2 regions of the Lysinibacillus sp. NPDC097231 genome follow, and region 2 is predicted to be linked to the other one. Evidence: riboswitches for the same ligand, from Rfam matches in the RefSeq annotation. Region 2 holds a riboswitch; the other holds the start of a gene.
The links. A riboswitch is a leader RNA that binds a small molecule or an ion and turns the genes downstream of it on or off. The one in region 2 is predicted to bind FMN.
Positions count from the first base shown of each region.

Region 1: another riboswitch for FMN. It lies ahead of ACIQXF_RS18645 (ECF transporter S component); the one in region 2 lies ahead of ribE (riboflavin synthase).

Region 1 is NZ_JBIWDH010000036.1:41,745-50,761, reverse strand. It holds gene sigX (RNA polymerase sigma factor SigX) at 1-406, shown strand, start outside; gene ACIQXF_RS18650 (RNA polymerase subunit sigma) at 403-1,695, shown strand; FMN riboswitch at 2,043-2,238, shown strand; gene ACIQXF_RS18645 (ECF transporter S component) at 2,636-3,223, shown strand; gene ACIQXF_RS18640 (sodium-dependent transporter) at 3,487-4,833, shown strand; gene ACIQXF_RS18635 (STAS domain-containing protein) at 4,902-5,288, opposite strand; gene ACIQXF_RS18630 (methyl-accepting chemotaxis protein) at 5,337-7,031, opposite strand; gene ACIQXF_RS18625 (ATP-binding protein) at 7,059-7,478, opposite strand; gene ACIQXF_RS18620 (SpoIIE family protein phosphatase) at 7,485-8,618, opposite strand.
Region 2 is NZ_JBIWDH010000012.1:50,332-59,348, forward strand. It holds gene ACIQXF_RS09500 (alpha-helical endospore appendage domain-containing protein) at 1-695, opposite strand, end outside; gene ACIQXF_RS09505 (autotransporter outer membrane beta-barrel domain-containing protein) at 1,801-3,915, shown strand; FMN riboswitch at 4,183-4,308, shown strand; FMN riboswitch at 4,434-4,559, shown strand; gene ribE (riboflavin synthase) at 4,808-5,446, shown strand; gene ribB (3,4-dihydroxy-2-butanone-4-phosphate synthase) at 5,473-6,099, shown strand; gene ribH (6,7-dimethyl-8-ribityllumazine synthase) at 6,116-6,583, shown strand; gene ACIQXF_RS09525 (spore germination protein) at 6,950-8,392, shown strand; gene ACIQXF_RS09530 (C45 family autoproteolytic acyltransferase/hydrolase) at 8,532-9,017, shown strand, end outside.

The DNA of each region.
Region 1 (9,017 bases), on a different contig from region 2:
GCGCTCATATGAGCAGTTTGCGGGAAAAAGTAGTGAAAAGACATGGCTTTTTGCTATTGCTAAAAATGTCGCGATCGATCATTTTAGAAAGCAGGCTGTACGCCAAAAGCATTCACTTGATTTTTTTGACTGGGAAACGGAACAGCTACATTCAACCACACCATCACCGGAAGAAATGCTACAGGCCAGTGATGAATTTATGCAGGTAGAGTCAGCACTTGAAAACTGTACAGGTGACCAAAAAATGGTCATTATTATGCGTTACTTTCAAGATTTATCAATTGCAGAAACAGCGCAAATACTAGATTGGACAGAAGCAAAGGTAAAAACCACACAGCATCGTGCTATTAAATTTTTAAGGCAACAGCTACAACAGGCTAGAGAACAGGAGGCGAAACGGCAATGACACATAACCAATTTGATGACGACCATCTTGAACATGTACTGAACAATGCCCCTAAGCTCTCTGACCGCCGTTCCAAAGAAGAAGTATTAAATCGATTATTGGCAGATGCTCGATTGCAGGATAATATCCATCTTCAAGAAGCTATAAAACTACCAATAGATGAAGAAAAAACATTGCAAGAACAGCAACACCAGGAAAGTACTGAGACAGCAGTGACAACAAAACGTAAAGTACGTAGATGGCCAATCTTTATGGGTGTTGCAGCTGTTTTCGCCCTAACAGTAATTGTAGGCTCCATGTCTTTGAAAAATAAAGATATAAACGTGGATCAAGCTAGTGCTCCTGAAACTGCTAATTACTCTACAATGCAGGATGAACGAGCTGCAAAAAGTGTTGAAAAACATGACGCTTTAATGGATTCTAACATTGTAGCAGAACATGAACGCATTATGTCACTGCGATCATCTGTATATGAGGAAGATTTGACAGATGCAGTTGTATTCCATATCGGTTTAGCAAGCCGTGATGCGGAAAGTGTACCGATGACATATATCATTCCAAATGAACGAGTTGCTACTGATTTTGGAGAAGATAAGCCTACAACTTTAAAAATGTATGAAAAGTATGCTCCACAAATTGAAGAGGAAGCGAAGGGTTTTACTTCCTATCATCCATATGAAGGGGAATTGAAAGAAAAGGGCGATAAAATTATTCATGTATTGCCAGAGAATAATGATTATGATATTGCTTCTGCGGCAGTTAATGAGTACTTGGGAACATTACAGGATACATTCTCAGATTCCGAGTATAACGATATTGAGTTTGAAAATCCAGATGGTACAGCTTATGAATTTTCTCAGGAAGGAGAACCTAGTAAGTCCATGGCGTTAACAAGCTCAAATCACTTTAATTATTATTTATACCAGAACGAAGATGGAGCAGAGTATTTATCCCCTGATTTTCGTCGAGCTTTTCCCACTGTTACAGAAGCTATTACAGATATGAGTAATATAAATGATGATATATATAAATCAGTCGTGCCTGAAAATATGACATATACTGTAAGTGAGGTAGCGGAAGGTGTTATCGTTACATTTGAAGAGCCTCTTGATTTAACAGCAATGGATCCAGTTCGTGCGACACAGTTAATTGAGGCAATGATGCTCACTGCTGCAAGCTTTGATAAACAATTACGTCTAGACAATGTTGTACAGGAAAGCTGGGAAGGATTTGATTTAACAAAATTCTTACCAAAGCCAGTGGGAGCCAATAAACAATATATGCCATAAACTTCAACACTTGAAGAATAGGCTGGAAAATCAATTTCAGGAGCATTCTTGCGTAGTCGAGAATGCTCCTGTCAGTTTATCTGTACCAGAAGCGAAACGTCAGATAAAGACTCCCACCTCAACGGTCAGCGAAAGCAAAAGAGGCCGTAAAAGCCCGATTAGTGAAGACTAATAATTAGTGAGGATGAAAAAAACACTGATTAAGTTTCTCTCTATGTTGCAATTGTCGACTCTATAAACAACAGGGCATCCACAAAACATATGAATCTAATCGGATTTTTTAAACAGAACTATTTACTTTTCCTTAATAATTCATTATAGTAAAGCTGTAGTATAAAATAATATTGATTCATCTTCGGGGCAGGGTGAAAATCCCGACCGGCGGTAATAGGGTTGTAAATCGCTAATGTTTTCTATCAGAGACATTGGCTCGAATGGTTTACAAAAGACTCTTCAGCCCGCGACCTGTGCAAAGTTTTTTGCATGGCTGACTTGGTGCAATTCCAAGGCCGACAGTTATAGTCTGGATGGGAGAAGATGGAGGTACGATCGTCATTCGTTGTTATGATTTTAGCTATTACGAGTGTTATTTGATGTGACTTTCACAGCTTGCTCAAAATGGCTAATCAATGGCGTTTTTTAATCATGCCTTTTCTCCCTTATGCTCTTTTGCATAAGGGTTTTTTATCTTCATTCAGTAGAAGACTCTCACCTCTACAGGTGGGGAGATGAATGCGGTTTTGTTTCCTTTTCAGTGGTCGAAACATCTACTGAATGAAGATAAAGCCTCCGGCGGATGTCACGGATTTTCAAAGGAATGAATTGTGCCCGCACAATTCAAAATCCGGACGCAATTACGCCAAGGCGAAATTGATAAATAACAATGGATCGTAACCTTTCTTCTTGCGAGATTGAATCAGCAAAGAGGAGAGAGTTTTCGATGAAGAAAAATGTTAAACTTCAATCGTTTATTACGATTGGCATGCTGAGTAGTATTTCGTTTTTATTAATGCTTTTTAACTTCCCAATTCCACCATTCCCGGCGTTTTTGGAAGTGGATTTTAGTGATATGCCAGCATTACTAGCGGCTATCACAATGGGGCCAGTAGCCGGTATTTTAGTAGAATTATTTAAAAATATTTTAGATTGGATCTTCTCGGGTACACCAACGGGAGTGCCGGTAGGACATATCGCGAACTTTACTACAGGTATTTTGTTTATTTTACCAGTAACGTTTATTTTTAATCGCTTTAAGACAATGGCGGGTCTTGTTGGAGGTTTAGCAGCTGGAACAGTCGTTATGGCAGTGGGTATGAGTTTTCTAAACTATGCAGTATTTTTACCGATGTACACTTACTTTTTAGGTATGGAACCTGTTGTAGGTGATTCACTATATAAAATGATTGTAGCTGGGATTTTACCATTTAATATTGTGAAAGGTGTTTTATTAACTGCCGTTATGGCATTACTATTCACAACTATGCGCAAATGGATTGTAAAACAGCGTTCAGTGTATGTAACTAAATAATATAGGAAGAAACCTCGAGTGATTAAATGCTCGAGGTTTTTTTGTATGAGACGGATAGAGCAATCGAAATGATGGATAGAAATGTAAAAGTGACGGGTAGAACGTATAAATTGGCGGATAGAATTGCAAATGTGACGGATAGATCATCCAAATGGGCTGGAATTTAGGTAATTTAGGTAATTAGGTAATGGAATTTGATATAGTCGAGCGTAGTATTTTCGTGTAGAATAAGGTAGAGTTTAGAAATGAGGAGTTTTGTAGAGATGAGTGAAAAAAAGGGACAGTGGTCTAGTAAATTAGGCTTTATTTTAGCATCAGCAGGTGCAGCAATCGGATTAGGGGCAATTTGGAAACTTCCATATGTTACTGGACAAAGCGGCGGGGGAGCATTTTTTCTTATTTTTGTTCTATTTACATTGCTGATTGGTTTACCGATGCTATTATCAGAATATGTTTTAGGTCGTGGTACACAGTCTGAGGCTGTCACTGCATATAAAAAAATAGCACCAACGAAAACAGGCTGGGCATGGATTGGTCGTATAGGGGTGCTAGGCTGTTTTTTATTATTAACTTTTTATAGCGTTGTTGGAGGTTGGATTTTTATTTATAGTGGCCTTGGTGTGACTGGGGCTGTTATTGATCCTGCCAACGATCCTAGTGAACTTTTTGGAAAGATTATAGGTACGCCTTGGATTACATTGCTAGGCTTAGGGTTGTTTACGCTAGCAAACGTACTAGTGATATCCCTTGGTGTGCAAAATGGTATCGAAAAGGCCAACAAGTTTATGATGCCATTGTTATTTATCATGTTTATTGTGCTTGTTGTGCGGGCGGTAACATTAGATGGGGCGATGGAAGGTGTCAAATTCTTCTTATGGCCAGACTTTTCTAATATTACTGGAAAGGCTCTATTAGAAGCGTTAGGACAATCCTTCTTTGGCCTGGCAGTAGGATTTTCTTGTCTTGTGACGTACAGCTCCTATTTAAAGAAGGATGTGAGCTTACCAAACTCAGCGGGCTCAGTTGTTCTTTTAACTGTGCTTGTATCGTTATTAGCAGGATTAGCGATTTTCCCTGTAGTATTTGCTTTTGATTTAGAGCCGGCATCTGGACCGGGCTTATTATTTATGGTGCTGCCAACCGCATTTAGTCAAATGCCGTTTGGCGAAGTGTTCTTGGCGATGTTTTTATTATTATTTTTATTCGCAACGTTAACATCTTCCTTCAGTTTATACGAAATTATCGTTGCTGCATTTATAGAAAAAGGGCGAATGTCACGCTCAGCATTGACACTGTTACTAGGTGTAGTAGTCTTTATTGCTGCAGTTCCAGCGGCACTTTCATCAAGCACCTTAGTGGATGTATCGATCTTTGGGAAAACAATTTTTGATGCAACTGATTTTTTAGTTTCAAATTTAATGCTCCCATTAGGTAACTTACTGATTGCTATCTTTATTGCGCATGTAGTTGATAAAGAATTTGTGAAGAAAGAATTACTAATGGGGAGTCATATGGGGCAGGGTTATTACTCAACGTATCGTTTATTAATGTTAATAGTAGTGCCTATTGTCATTATTGTTGTTTTATTCAATATGCTTATACAATATTAAAGAATAGGGTGTATTCCATCTAACAGGAATACACCCTACTTTTTTATAATGATGGGGCAACAATAGAGTTAATACTCGCTAAGTGATAGTTCGCCCAGCCAACCTTCTTTAATAATCTTTCTTGCTTGCTCCTCGCTTTTCGTAATAGGGAATACTTTATCGACCTGCGAAATAGCAAACAAGTTGCGAATGAAATCATCGACGACAATAATGGCGATTTTCTTTTCTTTTACAGATACCTTTTTAGCGAAATTGACAATCATGCCAAAGCCGGTACTATCAATATTTGTTACCTTTTGCATATCGATAATATATCCAAGCTTTGTATCCAAATTGAGCGTTTGGAGCTCTTTTTTTATTTCTTCAATCATCCCATATTCTAAATCACCAGTAAACGCAATCAAAATATAATCAGCCCTTGTGTCAATATCCATCGCAATTTTCTTCTGATTCATACTATAGCGCCTCCATTTTCTTTTTCGTGTTTGGGAATTCGTAAAACATTAAAACTTGAATTTATTGACTTCATTTTGTAATTTATCAGCAATTGATGCTAACTCATCTGAGCTTTGTGTGATTTCTGCAACAGTTGCATATTGTTCTTCGGATGTTGCAGCAATTTCCTCTGTTGCTGCTGCAGAGTCTTCGATGATACGTGAAATATCTTGGACAGCCTGTTGCACATTTAAGGAGTTATCGTTTACATGCGTAAATGCAGCCTTCATTTGCTCAACACCTTTTTCCGTTTCGACAACTTTCTCCACGATTTCTTTTAAAGCAGTTCCTCCTTTATTAATAATGGTTACTTGCTCTTCTACTGCCAACAGATTACTTTCCATCGTCCGCACTGTCACGGACGTTTCAGCTTGAATATCATTTATGAGGCCAGTGATTTGTCCTGATGCTAAACTTGATTGTTCCGCTAGTTGGCGAACCTCTGAGGCAACGACAGCAAAGCCTTTTCCTTGCTCACCTGCTCGCGCTGCTTCTATAGCTGCATTAAGTGCAAGTAGATTTGTTTGCTCCGCAATGCCTGTGATAACGGTAATAATGCCACCGATTTCTTCGGAGCGTTTACCTAACTTTTGGATAGAATCAGTTGCATAAGACACTGTTTTCGTAACATCACTTAAATGCTTAATAGCTTCGTTAATAGCTTCTTCACCTTTACGGGCAATATGGGTTGATTCTATAGCATTATTTAAGGTACTCTCGGCCTTTTGTAAGCTGCTGGATACTTCTTCAATCGTTTTTTGCATCATTGTTACTATTCGTTCGGCCTGATCAGATTGAGTCGTAGTGCCAACTGCAATTTCATTCATCGTAAGTGCAATTTGGTTAGAAGCCTCACTTGTTTGATGTGATGATTCTGCTAAAGAGTGTGAGGAGTTAGCTATTTGATTGGCGCTACCAGCAACAATTGTCATCGTATCCGTCAAGCGGTTTTTCATATTACTAAAGGCGCTTGCTAGATCCGCAATCTCATCTTTGCCTTTAGGGTTTAATAATTTTACATTTAAATTTAGATCTGCTAGATCTTTGGCATTCGTACTTAAAATATTAATAGGGTTGACAATTTGTCTTTGTAAAAACCAGCTAATTCCTCCAATCATTAAAGTGGCAATTACTAAGGAAATCGCTACATTTTCGAGGGCGGATTTTGTAGCAATGCTGATATAGGGAGCAGTTGGAACAGCAGTCGCCCATACCCCGATAACATCTCCTTGACTATTTAAAATAGGATCATAGGCTGCTTGGTGCATACTTCCTAAGACATTTGCGGAACCGATAAAACGCTTTTTTTCTCCTAATACAACAGTTGCAACTTCATCAGAAACCTTTGTATTTAATGCACGTTGGCCATTATCGACTATATTTGTACTAATACGAGTATCGTTTTGAAAGATTGATACAGCGTTGCCATTTGTGAGCTCTCCAACTTTATCAGCTACCTCAAAATTGTCTGCCATTTTGATATCGCCTTTATATAGTTGGTTGTTCTTAATGGACCATTCTCCGGGGAACTTAGCATTTAAATATTCGTAGCTTACCTGAATATCTGATAAAAGTTTTGTATTAGCACTTTCTAAAAGATTGTTCTTGGAAACATAAAAATTTATTCCTGCCAAAAGGGAAGTAAGTAATAAAATACAAACAAATATCAGCAAATTTATTTTTCTTCGGATAGACAGCTTCATAAAAAATCCTCCAATTTTATGTGTACTTTATACATGAATCTTTTTTGAAATACCAACTAAAAATTTTGTTTCAGAAATTTTTTCAAACCAAATATGATCGACCATATTTTGAACAAACAATAAGCCGCGTCCGCGATCCGCATAATCGGGTTCGTTTAAATCAAATTGCAGAACTTTATCCCAATCATTTTCTGCAATTCCTTTCGCTTCATCAGTGACTGTTACTTTTATTTCTTCGTTAGATTGGGTTACGTGTACTTGAATTTCCTTTTTAGAGCATGTATTAATTTTTTCCATAGCCTCAACAGCATTTATGACTAATTCATGTACGACAAAGCGTAATTCTCGTTTATAAGGTAGATTATATAAACTTGTATAATTTTCCATAATTTGATCTATAAAGGCTATAGCTTGTGTATCAGGATTTACATTGAGTGTGAATTCCATCACCAATCACCTACCCTGTAATGTAATTGTTATTGAAACTACTGTTATATCATCACTGTAATCACTATCAAATAAATCGTACTTTTGCGAAAATTTTTGAAGGGCGTAACTATTATCTTGCGAAGCATAAGAATAAAAAAAGTCCATATCAATTACGTTTTGCTTGTTTAATGTCAATAATCCATCCGTATAAAGGATAATACGATGCCAACCAGATAAAGGTATTGTTTTTTTATTTATTTGAATAGTAGGGAATAGTCCGAGGATCGACGTATTCGAAGGAAGAAACACCGTTTCTCCGTATTTTCCAAATAAAAAACCAGAAGGATGAGCCGCGTTCACATAGTGTAAAGTTCCGTTTTTTGTATCGATAAGTATATAAATTGCCGTCAATAAAAAACGATCCATATCTTCATCAGAGAATAGCTCATAAATTTGCCGGTTGAGTTCTCGCATTACTGCCACTGGATCAATTAATTTCGTAATGATGCCTTTTAATAGAGATCTAATGGACATGGTTACGAGTGATGCGGCGATACCATGCCCCATCGCATCGTATAGAAGAATTGCTGTTAAATGTTCGTTAATCCTAAACCAGCAGTACATGTCACCTCCTAGTGAATTGGATGTCACGTAAAGCCCATCAATTTGAATATGCTCGAGATTTAATGGGGGTGATAATGCATTTTTTTGAAATTTTTTTGCGATCAATAAATCCTTTTGAATCATACTTTCTTGCTGCTTTCGAAGCTTGGCTTCCCACTGATATTTTAAGGCTACCTGAATCCGAGTCTTAAATTGAGTGAAATCAAATGGTTTTAAAATAAAATCGAAAATACCAGCTTCAAAAACCCTATCAATGGTAATGGTTTTTTCATAAGTAGTAGAAAGAAGGATAGGGACGTCAATCCAGTTTTTCAATGCGTTAATGTGCTGACAAATTTCCTCGCAATTTTTGAGCGTCATTTTGGCATCGAGAATAATTAATTCCAGCTCTTCTTGTAAAGAAGAATCTAATAAATAGTTCATTGCAGCTTCGGTCGTTGAAAAGCAATGAATATTTTTGATGTCGATACGATGAAAATACTTTTGCAGACGCAACACATCATTACTTACGCTGCCAATAATTAATACTGACATGCCTACTACATTCACCGCCTTATGTATCTTTAACAGAAGATTTCTAGGGAGCTAACATAATAATTTCTAACTATAAGTATATACGCCATAATTACTTATAAAATGAATAATTTAGAAATTCTAATTTGCTATAAATTTACCAATAAATATGGCAATATACAAGACTTTTGTGATATAAAGTGTGCTTAGCTTATGGTTTCACCTTTCATGCTTTTTTAAGAAGATCAAAAAAATACTTTTTAACATCTTTAAGCACGTGTCCAAACACCCGCTGAAATAGAGGAACTCAGTCTAAGAACGCCACGTCCTGTGGCAATTTATCTGTGCGATAGCGTAGTGCAAACGTAGCGGCAACAACAACTGCTCTATCTATCTAAAAAAGGGATTAATATATTCGGA
Region 2 (9,017 bases):
GGACATTCTGGACAAGGGCCGGTTATCCCAGTCGCTCCCACTGGACCTATATTCCCGCCTGGACCAGTAGCCCCCGTAGCCCCCGTAGCCCCGATGGAACCAGTCGTTCCTGTCGTTCCCGTACCGCCGCTGGCCCCCGTAGCCCCCGTAGCGCCCGTTTGACCGACAGAGCCAGTCGTCCCCGTAGCCCCTGTAATACCGATAGCCCCCGTAGCCCCCGTAGCTCCTGTAGCACCGGCGGCCCCCGTAGCCCCCGTAGCCCCCGTAGCCCCGATAGCCCCCGTAGCTCCTGTTACTCCTGGGAGTCCGTTAGCACCTGTTCCTCCCGTAGCTCCTTGCGATCCAGTTGGCGATAAGCCGGCGGGACCAGTCGCTCCCGTAGCTCCAGTTGGCCCCGTTGAGACTGTAGATCCTAATACATTTTGCAGCTTAGTATCTAACAATATTTCTTTCTGAGTTATGGTTGCTAACATATCTTGAACACTTGTATTGATTAGCAGCAAATCACTGATGCTCGCCGGGGCACTTAGCCCTGGAAGCGTACCTATCGCAAACTGAATTTTCTCCGCTTCAGCATTTATTAAATGACTTAGCCCTAATTCCTCTAAAGCGATTGAAGCTAACAGCAAAGTTATTGCATCATCTCGAGTAATTGTAATTTGAGGTGTAATGTTAGGGACATTTGCTTGTGACAAGAATATCTCCTCCAATTCTGAACTTCTTTATACCACTCATTCCACAGTTAGAATAGAAAATTAGCAGGGTTAAAATATTATATAATTTTATTTATGTCATACTTACGGCTATCGTCTTATGGCTTTGTATAAAAATTAAAATTTTTGGGGGAAGTTAGTACTTTATCGGGGGTGAGGGTCTGTTCCAGCAGAAGTTATTGAGTATATTGAATTTCCTGTAAGTGGCATATTAGAAAAAGTGTTAACAAATCCTACAAGGCTAGTTGTTGAAACTAAATCACTAGTGCGCTACTAAAATCGATTGTGCAGATCAAGATAAGAATGGAATGCGTGAGTGGTCAACAGCTGTAGGTGGAATAATACATGCAGTATCACTATCTATAAATGAAATGGTCTGCATTACAATCCACATTTTCAGATGAGCAACCGTATCCGCAATTCATCGAATTTATTTCTACACCTTTTTTACACCGCCTTTCTTCATTAGTCTATTCAATGAGAGATAGTGTTAAAGGGCTATCATCTACTTACAGGGTGTTAATACTTTAGAATTTCGATTCACATGAGGGTGTTCTAAACTTTTTTCAAGCTCGAAGTAGTAGAAAATTTGGTCTGCTATATGTAAGTTTGTTTAAATCGTTATAAGCTAAACAAGCAAAGATAAGTGAGTATGATTTTATGGACGAGATACCGATGCCAGAAGCTTACAAGATTTTGATATTCAGAGAATGCTGAAAGGTATTATAGAGTCGCAGAAAGGGGGGATTGATCACTTCACCAAAATTACATAAGAATCATATTTGTGCTGACATTTATAATGGCAAGCCTTGGAGAGCACAAGAGGAAAGGATTCATCGCCAAATCTAGCGTCACCACAATCCAAATCTAAAATATCCATTCCTGGTACATAACCAAAAAGTTTACTAGATTGTAAACGAACAGAGTGTACCGCAGGGCGGATTATACAAAGTAAATCGCTATAGACCCAGTGTTCCATCCCAACGACAAGAACCGTCACCTTGACCCAGTCACGTTTTTCCCCTCTAGCATATAATTTTAATAGGGTTATTTTAAAAACAGCGATATAAAGGGGAGATATATAGAAATGATTGTAGATGTTGATGTTTTCAACTTTACAGATATTACAGCAGCATTATTGACCGCGCAAGACGGAGATGTATTCAATTTTTTTATACACAACGATATCGATTTTAGTAGTGTTGTTTTGATACAAAAAAATATCACCATCAACCTGATCAATAGCAGTGGCAATATTAGTGTTACACTTGCGATTACAAATGGAGGAAGCTTTCGTCACTTTTCAACGTTAACAAACGGCAGTTTAACCGGAGTGTCAATGACCGTAGGTGTTGGTATTATCCTTGATGGCGGAGGGACGGGCGGAGGTATATTAATTTTCGGTTCCAGTTGTTCCCTAACGCTTGACGGCTGCACAATTACCAATTGCAGGAGCAGTGGCAACGGTGGCGGCGTACTGATTCAGGGCAATATCAGTAGAAGCAGTCTGATTATGAACGCCGCGCTCATAGAAAACTGTTTTGCCGGTAGTGGTGGTGGCGTATTTGGGGCTGACTGTGACATCGTGATGAACGGTGGGGAAATAACAGGCAACCGTGCGAACAGCAGCGGTGGCGGTATTACCACAATAGCAGGAGGGAACAGACTGGGTTCTACCCTTACCATTAACGGAGGAATAATCAGTGCTAATTCTACCGTTGTGACTTTCGGTGACGCAGGAGGTATAAACGCCTTTGACACCATTGTTACAATTCAAAACAGTGAAATAAGTAACAATACGGCAGACAATAATGGCGGCGGCATCTTTTCGATGCCTCAAGTTTTGGGTAGTGCTGCAAATGCGCTTGTTATCAGGAACAGCACAATAAGTGGCAACAGTATAAGAAATTTCGGCGGAGGTATTAGGGTGCAGGGCGTTCTAGGCGAATTTGTAATCACGAACAGCCTAATAATTGGAAATTCAGCAGTCAGTACTATAGCCGGTTCAAATCAAGGCGGTGGCATTTACTTCTCCAGTGGTTCAACTCTTACCCTGAGCGACGGCCAGGTGACCGGAAACACGGCGGGAGCAGGAGGCGGCGGGATTTTTGTAAATGATGGCTCTATCCTTGTCCTTACAGGGATCGCTGAGGTAAGTGGAAACGAGGCGGGTCTTGAAGGTGGCGGCATTGATGCATTTTCCGGCTCTTCCATTACCATTGAAGGAGACGCAAGAGTTATCAATAACCACGCAAACAGCAACGGGGATCCCCAAAATGCTTCCCGTGGCGGCGGAGGGATTGCGCTTTTTGCGTCGAGCCTTACGGTAAATGCGAATGCGACCTTCAGCGGCAACTCATCTTTAAGCTACGGCGGAGCAATTTGGACTTTTCCGACATTCACTCCCATCTCCACTGTTACCATTACGGGCGGGACGATTGAAAATAATACAGCAAATTTTGGCGGTGGCATCTCCATGGGCGCCGTTCCAGGCTTCACACCTACCTTAACGATAACCGGCGGCATAATTACGAATAACACCGCATTCACAGACGGTGGCGGCATCATTGCCATGGGTTCGCTCGTTTCGATTGCCGGTGCTGAAATAACAAATAATACCGCTGGTGGGGACGGTGGAGGTATATTTACGGATGAGCTCGCCAATGTAACAGTATTTGCCTCCGTTATATTCAGTGGAAACCTCGCGTCGAGATATACGTATTGGGCAATCACAAGCGGCGGTGACAGCGATATATATAAGACACATATATTTACGGAGCATTTCAGCACTTTCATCCCAGTTCAGACGCCACCACCGTTGGTATGGTCTTTTCTAAATGCTTATAACAATTACGATATCAACTATGTTAAGCCGGTGAAAATCGTAACAGTAAACTTTGTAGAGTTCAATAATCCTGCCCATGTGATACATTCAACTATTATTGACAGTTTTATTGGGGCCACGGTAACCATTCCGCCATTTGAAACGTTTACGGACATCAATGGTACGGTATGGACATTATTCCCACCAGACCAGCCTGCACAAACAATACAATTAATCGATCCTGAGGCAGATTACGTCGTTACATTCACTTACGCAACAACTACACCTCCACCTCCACCTACACCAATAATCACATTCACACGTAGGTCCCTTAACGCTTGCTGTAAGTCCAACATACGCTGTAATCCCAGCAATTGAACCTGTTAAAGAAGGAGCCGTCAAGATGTTTTCCGGTTTGGATTAAAAGAGCAGTTCATTCCTGATTATTCTTTGCATGGTGGTGTTCACCTTCATTCAGCAAATGTTTACTGTGCGAAAGCGAAGCGACAGCAACATGGTTTTATCTGTTGCTGCCGTTACGTTTGCACTACGCCAAGGCGAAACTGATTGATTAGAAAAATTTTTATAACGAATTATATGGATAATATAATAAAATAGTGTTATCGTAAGAAATAGCTAAATAAAAATATCCTTCAGGGTAGGGTGAAATTCCCAATCGGCGGTGATGAAGAGATTCAAAGTCCGTGAGCGAAAGCTGATTTGGTGCAAATCCAAAACCGACAGTTATAGTCTGGATGGGAGAAGGGTAAAAGAAAGAGCTTTTTAAATTTGTATGAATTTAAAAGGTCTATTTGACTATGATTTTTGTAAACTACTTCCCATCGTTTAAGTTGGGAAGTTTTTTGCTTTTATTTAGCAAATCAATTGAATAGCAAGATGTTCTTCGGGGTAGGGTGAAATTCCCAATCGGCGGTGATGAAGAAATTCAAAGTCCGTGAGCGAAAGCTGATTTGGTGTAAATCCAAAACCGACAGTGACAGTCTGGATGGGAGAAGAACAATGAGATGGTAACCTATGGAAAAATTTTTATCCATGAGGTTTATTTGTTGACGTCTTATTAATATGAACTCCCAAACCCCTTCCATCGAAGGGGTTTTTTGTTTGATGATAATTGGGAGGAGGTACAGACGGATAGAACTTTGAAAGTGACGGATAGAATCCTAAAACTGACGGATAGAATTAGAAAAGTGAAGGATATAGTCCCGAAATCGACGGTTAGAACCTTCAAAAATAGGAAGTAGGTGAAAAAATGTTTACAGGGATTGTTGAGGATATTGGTACTGTTAAAACCTTGCAAAACAATCGACAAAGTATGAAAATAACCGTCCTTTCATCAAAAATGGTGGAGGATGTAAATCACGGAGACAGCATTGCGGTCAATGGCGTTTGTTTAACAGTGACAAATTTTACTGAACGGGAGCTAACGATGGATGTGATGCCAGAAACTGTGAGAGCAACAAATTTACAGCAGCTCGCTGTTGGAGATCCAGTAAACTTAGAGCGCGCCATGCCTGCTAATGGACGTTTTGGCGGTCATTTTGTATCAGGACATGTAGATGGAGTTGGGAAAATATTGCGTAAACGGCCATTAGCAAACGCAGTCTATATTGATATTGAGCTGTCAGAAGAATTAACTAACTATTGTATTCCAAAAGGCTCCATTACGATTGATGGTACGAGCTTAACACTTTTTCAAGTCGAGAAAAAAAGTATCACAGTATCACTGATACCGCACACTTACAAGGAAACTATTTTAGGTATGAAGAAAATTGGCGCTCCTGTCAATATTGAAACAGATTTAGTTGGAAAATACATTCTACATCAACTTAAACGTAGTCAAGAAATACCGACTATTACAAGAGACTATTTAGCACAAAATGGATTTTAACATTTAATGATAGGGAGGAGCCAAAATTGCTATATTCGATTGAGGAAGCGATAGAGGATTTAAAACAGGGCAAGATGATTGTCGTGGTAGACGATGAGGACCGAGAAAATGAAGGAGACTTACTAGCGCTCGCGGAGTTTATGACACCTGAAACGATTAACTTTATGGCGACCTATGGCAGAGGTCTTATATGTACACCGATTTCGCAGCAACTCGCGCAAAAATTGGCATTACATCCTATGGTTAGTAACAATACTGATAATCATCAAACGGCATTTACCGTAAGCATCGATCATGTGGATACGACGACAGGAATAAGTGCCTTTGAACGCGCAATGACAATAAAAAAAATGATTGAACCTCAAGCAAAGGCGAAGGATTTTCGTAGACCAGGCCATGTATTCCCCCTAATAGCAAAGGAAAATGGTGTGTTAGAGCGAAGAGGACATACCGAAGCAACAATTGATTTAGCTAAGCTGTGTCACAGTATTCCTGCAGGTATTATTTGCGAAATTATGGGTGACAATGGCGAAATGCTACGCTTCAATGATCTTGTTAAATATGCAGCACAGCATCAGTTAAAAATGATTTCCATTGAAGAATTGGCAATCTATCGAAAACAAATAATGGCAGATAATAAAATAACAATTTGAAAGAGGAGAATAAAAAATGGGTAAAACATTTGAAGCACAATTAATTGGTACTAATTTAAAAATAGCCGTAGTAGTAGGTAGATTTAATGAATTTATTACAAATAAATTATTAGACGGTGCGCTAGATGGTCTAAAGCGTCATGGTGTAGATGAGGACTCTATTGATGTGGCATGGGTTCCTGGTGCATTTGAAGTTCCGTATATCGCGAAACAGCTAGCGGAAACAAAAAACTATGACGCTATTATCGGATTAGGTACAGTAATTCGTGGTTCTACAACACATTATGACTATGTATGTAATGAATCTGCAAAAGGTATTGCAAATGTGTCATTATCTACAAATGTGCCTGTTATTTTTGGCATTGTTACGACAGAAAATATTGAACAAGCTATTGAGCGTGCTGGCACGAAATCAGGCAATAAAGGCTATGATGCAGCAATGTCTGCTATTGAAATGGCAAACTTAAAGAAAATAATCGGTTAATATTGGGCATTGATGGCGTGGAATTTTAACTTTAAGGCAATTTAAACATTCATTATGCATCCTTGAATATTTTTCAAATCCATGGGAAAAATATGCGTAAGTGTATTTATTTATCCCGCATTAACGAGCGATAAGACGCCTACCTCAAAATTCAGCGGCAATGTTTTCTGCGCGAAAGCGAAGCGGCAGCAGCAATGTTTTCTGCGCGAAAGCGAAGCGGCAGCGGCAATGTTTTCTGCGCGAAAGCGAAGCGGCAGCGGCAATGTTTTCTGCGCGAAAGCGAAGCGGCAGCGGCAATTATACTAAGGTAATTAAACATAAATGTACTAATTTGGAGCTAGCTCAGTAGGAGATGAGGAATATTCAATGGAACAAGAGCTTAATTTGAAAACTTTGATGTCGCTATTTCAACGTTCTGCTGATGTAGTATTCCAAGCGTATAACTTTCAACAACATAAAGTGTATTTGATAAAATGTGAAGCGATGATTAATGAGGAAATATTGCAGAAGGTTATCGTTGATCGAGTCCAATCATTACTTTTCGAAACATCGGATGAACTGTTAGAGGACCAAATAAAAAATAATTTACACATTCCCTATCTTCAGAAAGTGTCAAATAAAGATGAGGCCATCACAAGAGTCTATAAAGGACATGTTTTACTGTATTTTGAAGATATTCATTTATTGTATTCAAGTTATATTCCTAAAAAACCAAATCGAGAGCCAACAGAAACGGCCTTGGAATTAGTTGTTAAAGGGCCGAGGGATGACTTTATTGAGGATGTTTTTATTAACATTGCTTTAATACGAAAGCGATTACCTACCAATTCATTAAGTGTTGAGACATATGAAATTGGGAGACGTTCCAAAACAACCGTAGCTGTGCTTTATATAGAGGATGTCGTAAATCAAAATATGCTGGAACAAATAAAAGTAAAGCTACAGCAAGTTGATACGGATATTGTGTTTAGTGCGGATTTTTTGATAGAGGAATTTGGGCAACCTGAACGATTACTCCCCAAACATGATTATACTGGACGTCCGGATTTTGCTGAACAAGCTTTAAGTAGAGGACGAATTCTCATTATGGTTGATGGTGTACCATACGTCATTATTACTCCAGCAAATGTCATGTTACTATTTAAATCAGGGGAGGATAATGAATTTCCGATTATTGTAACTTCTATGGAGCGTTTACTACGAATAGTAGCTATCCTTATAAGTGTACTTTTACCAGGTTTTTGGCTTGCACTTACAAACTATCATCAGGAGCAATTGCCTTCCATTCTTTTGGCGACAGTTGTTGAATCAAGAATGGGGCTTCCATTTCCTGCTATAATAGAAATATTAATGATGCTATTTATGTTCGAGTTATTTAGAGAAGCCAATATACATCTACCCAATGTAATCAGCGGTTCAATGAGTGTCGTCGGGGGGTTAATTATTGGGGATGCTGCCATTAAAGCAGGTGTTACAAGCCCTTCTATGATAGTAGTTATTGCTATTTCAAGTATTGCCGCATTTACGCTCGTCAATCAATCCTTTGTAACTGCAGTGAGCATCATGAGGGTAATTATCATTATAGCATCTGCTTTTTTTGGCTTGTTTGGATTCTTTATCTCGATGTTTTTCATACTTCTATATACCGCAAATTTGCGAGTGTTAGGTGTTCCATATTTAAACATGGGTGCAGATTTAAATTGGCACGACATTAAAAATTCTTTAGTACGTTTACCTCCATCAGGGTATAAAAAGCGACCGGAATTTTTAAATGTACAGGATAAGACGAAGACATCTAGTAAGAATTAAATACTTAATTATAAACAGATCAGGTATTATATGCCTGGTCTTTTTTAGATGTCTTTTTCACTTGACCTTCTATCTACTTGAAGCTTTACGATTAAGTTAGCATACGTTGAATGAATATCAAGAAAAGGAGAGAGCAACAATGCAATTATTTGAAGAGTTAATCGTAAATGTTATAGATGTAAGAGGGAGCTATTATGAAATTGGATTACAACAAAGTCAGGAGCTACTGTCTATTGATCAAACTCAAGAAAAATTATTACTGGAGTTAACAAATAAATCGAATGTCCAAATGGCAAAGCAACTACTACAATTCCATTCCCCGAATCTTCTACAAGAAATGGAAGGTTTGGCTATTGGATTAGCTAAACCGTTGGATACTGTCATTAAAATGTATAGTGGCTATACTATTACTTTTCCTGACATGGGCTGTACAACTTTTGTGCAAAATGGCAATTACGTAAGAAACTATGATTTTAGTCCAGCCCTTTATGACGCCAGACTTGTATTTTCCAATCCGATTAATGGCTATGCAAGTATCGGATTCAGCCAACAAATTATCGGTAGACTTGATGGGATGAATGAATGTGGGTTAGTTGTAGGTTTGCATTTTGTCAATAATGAGTGC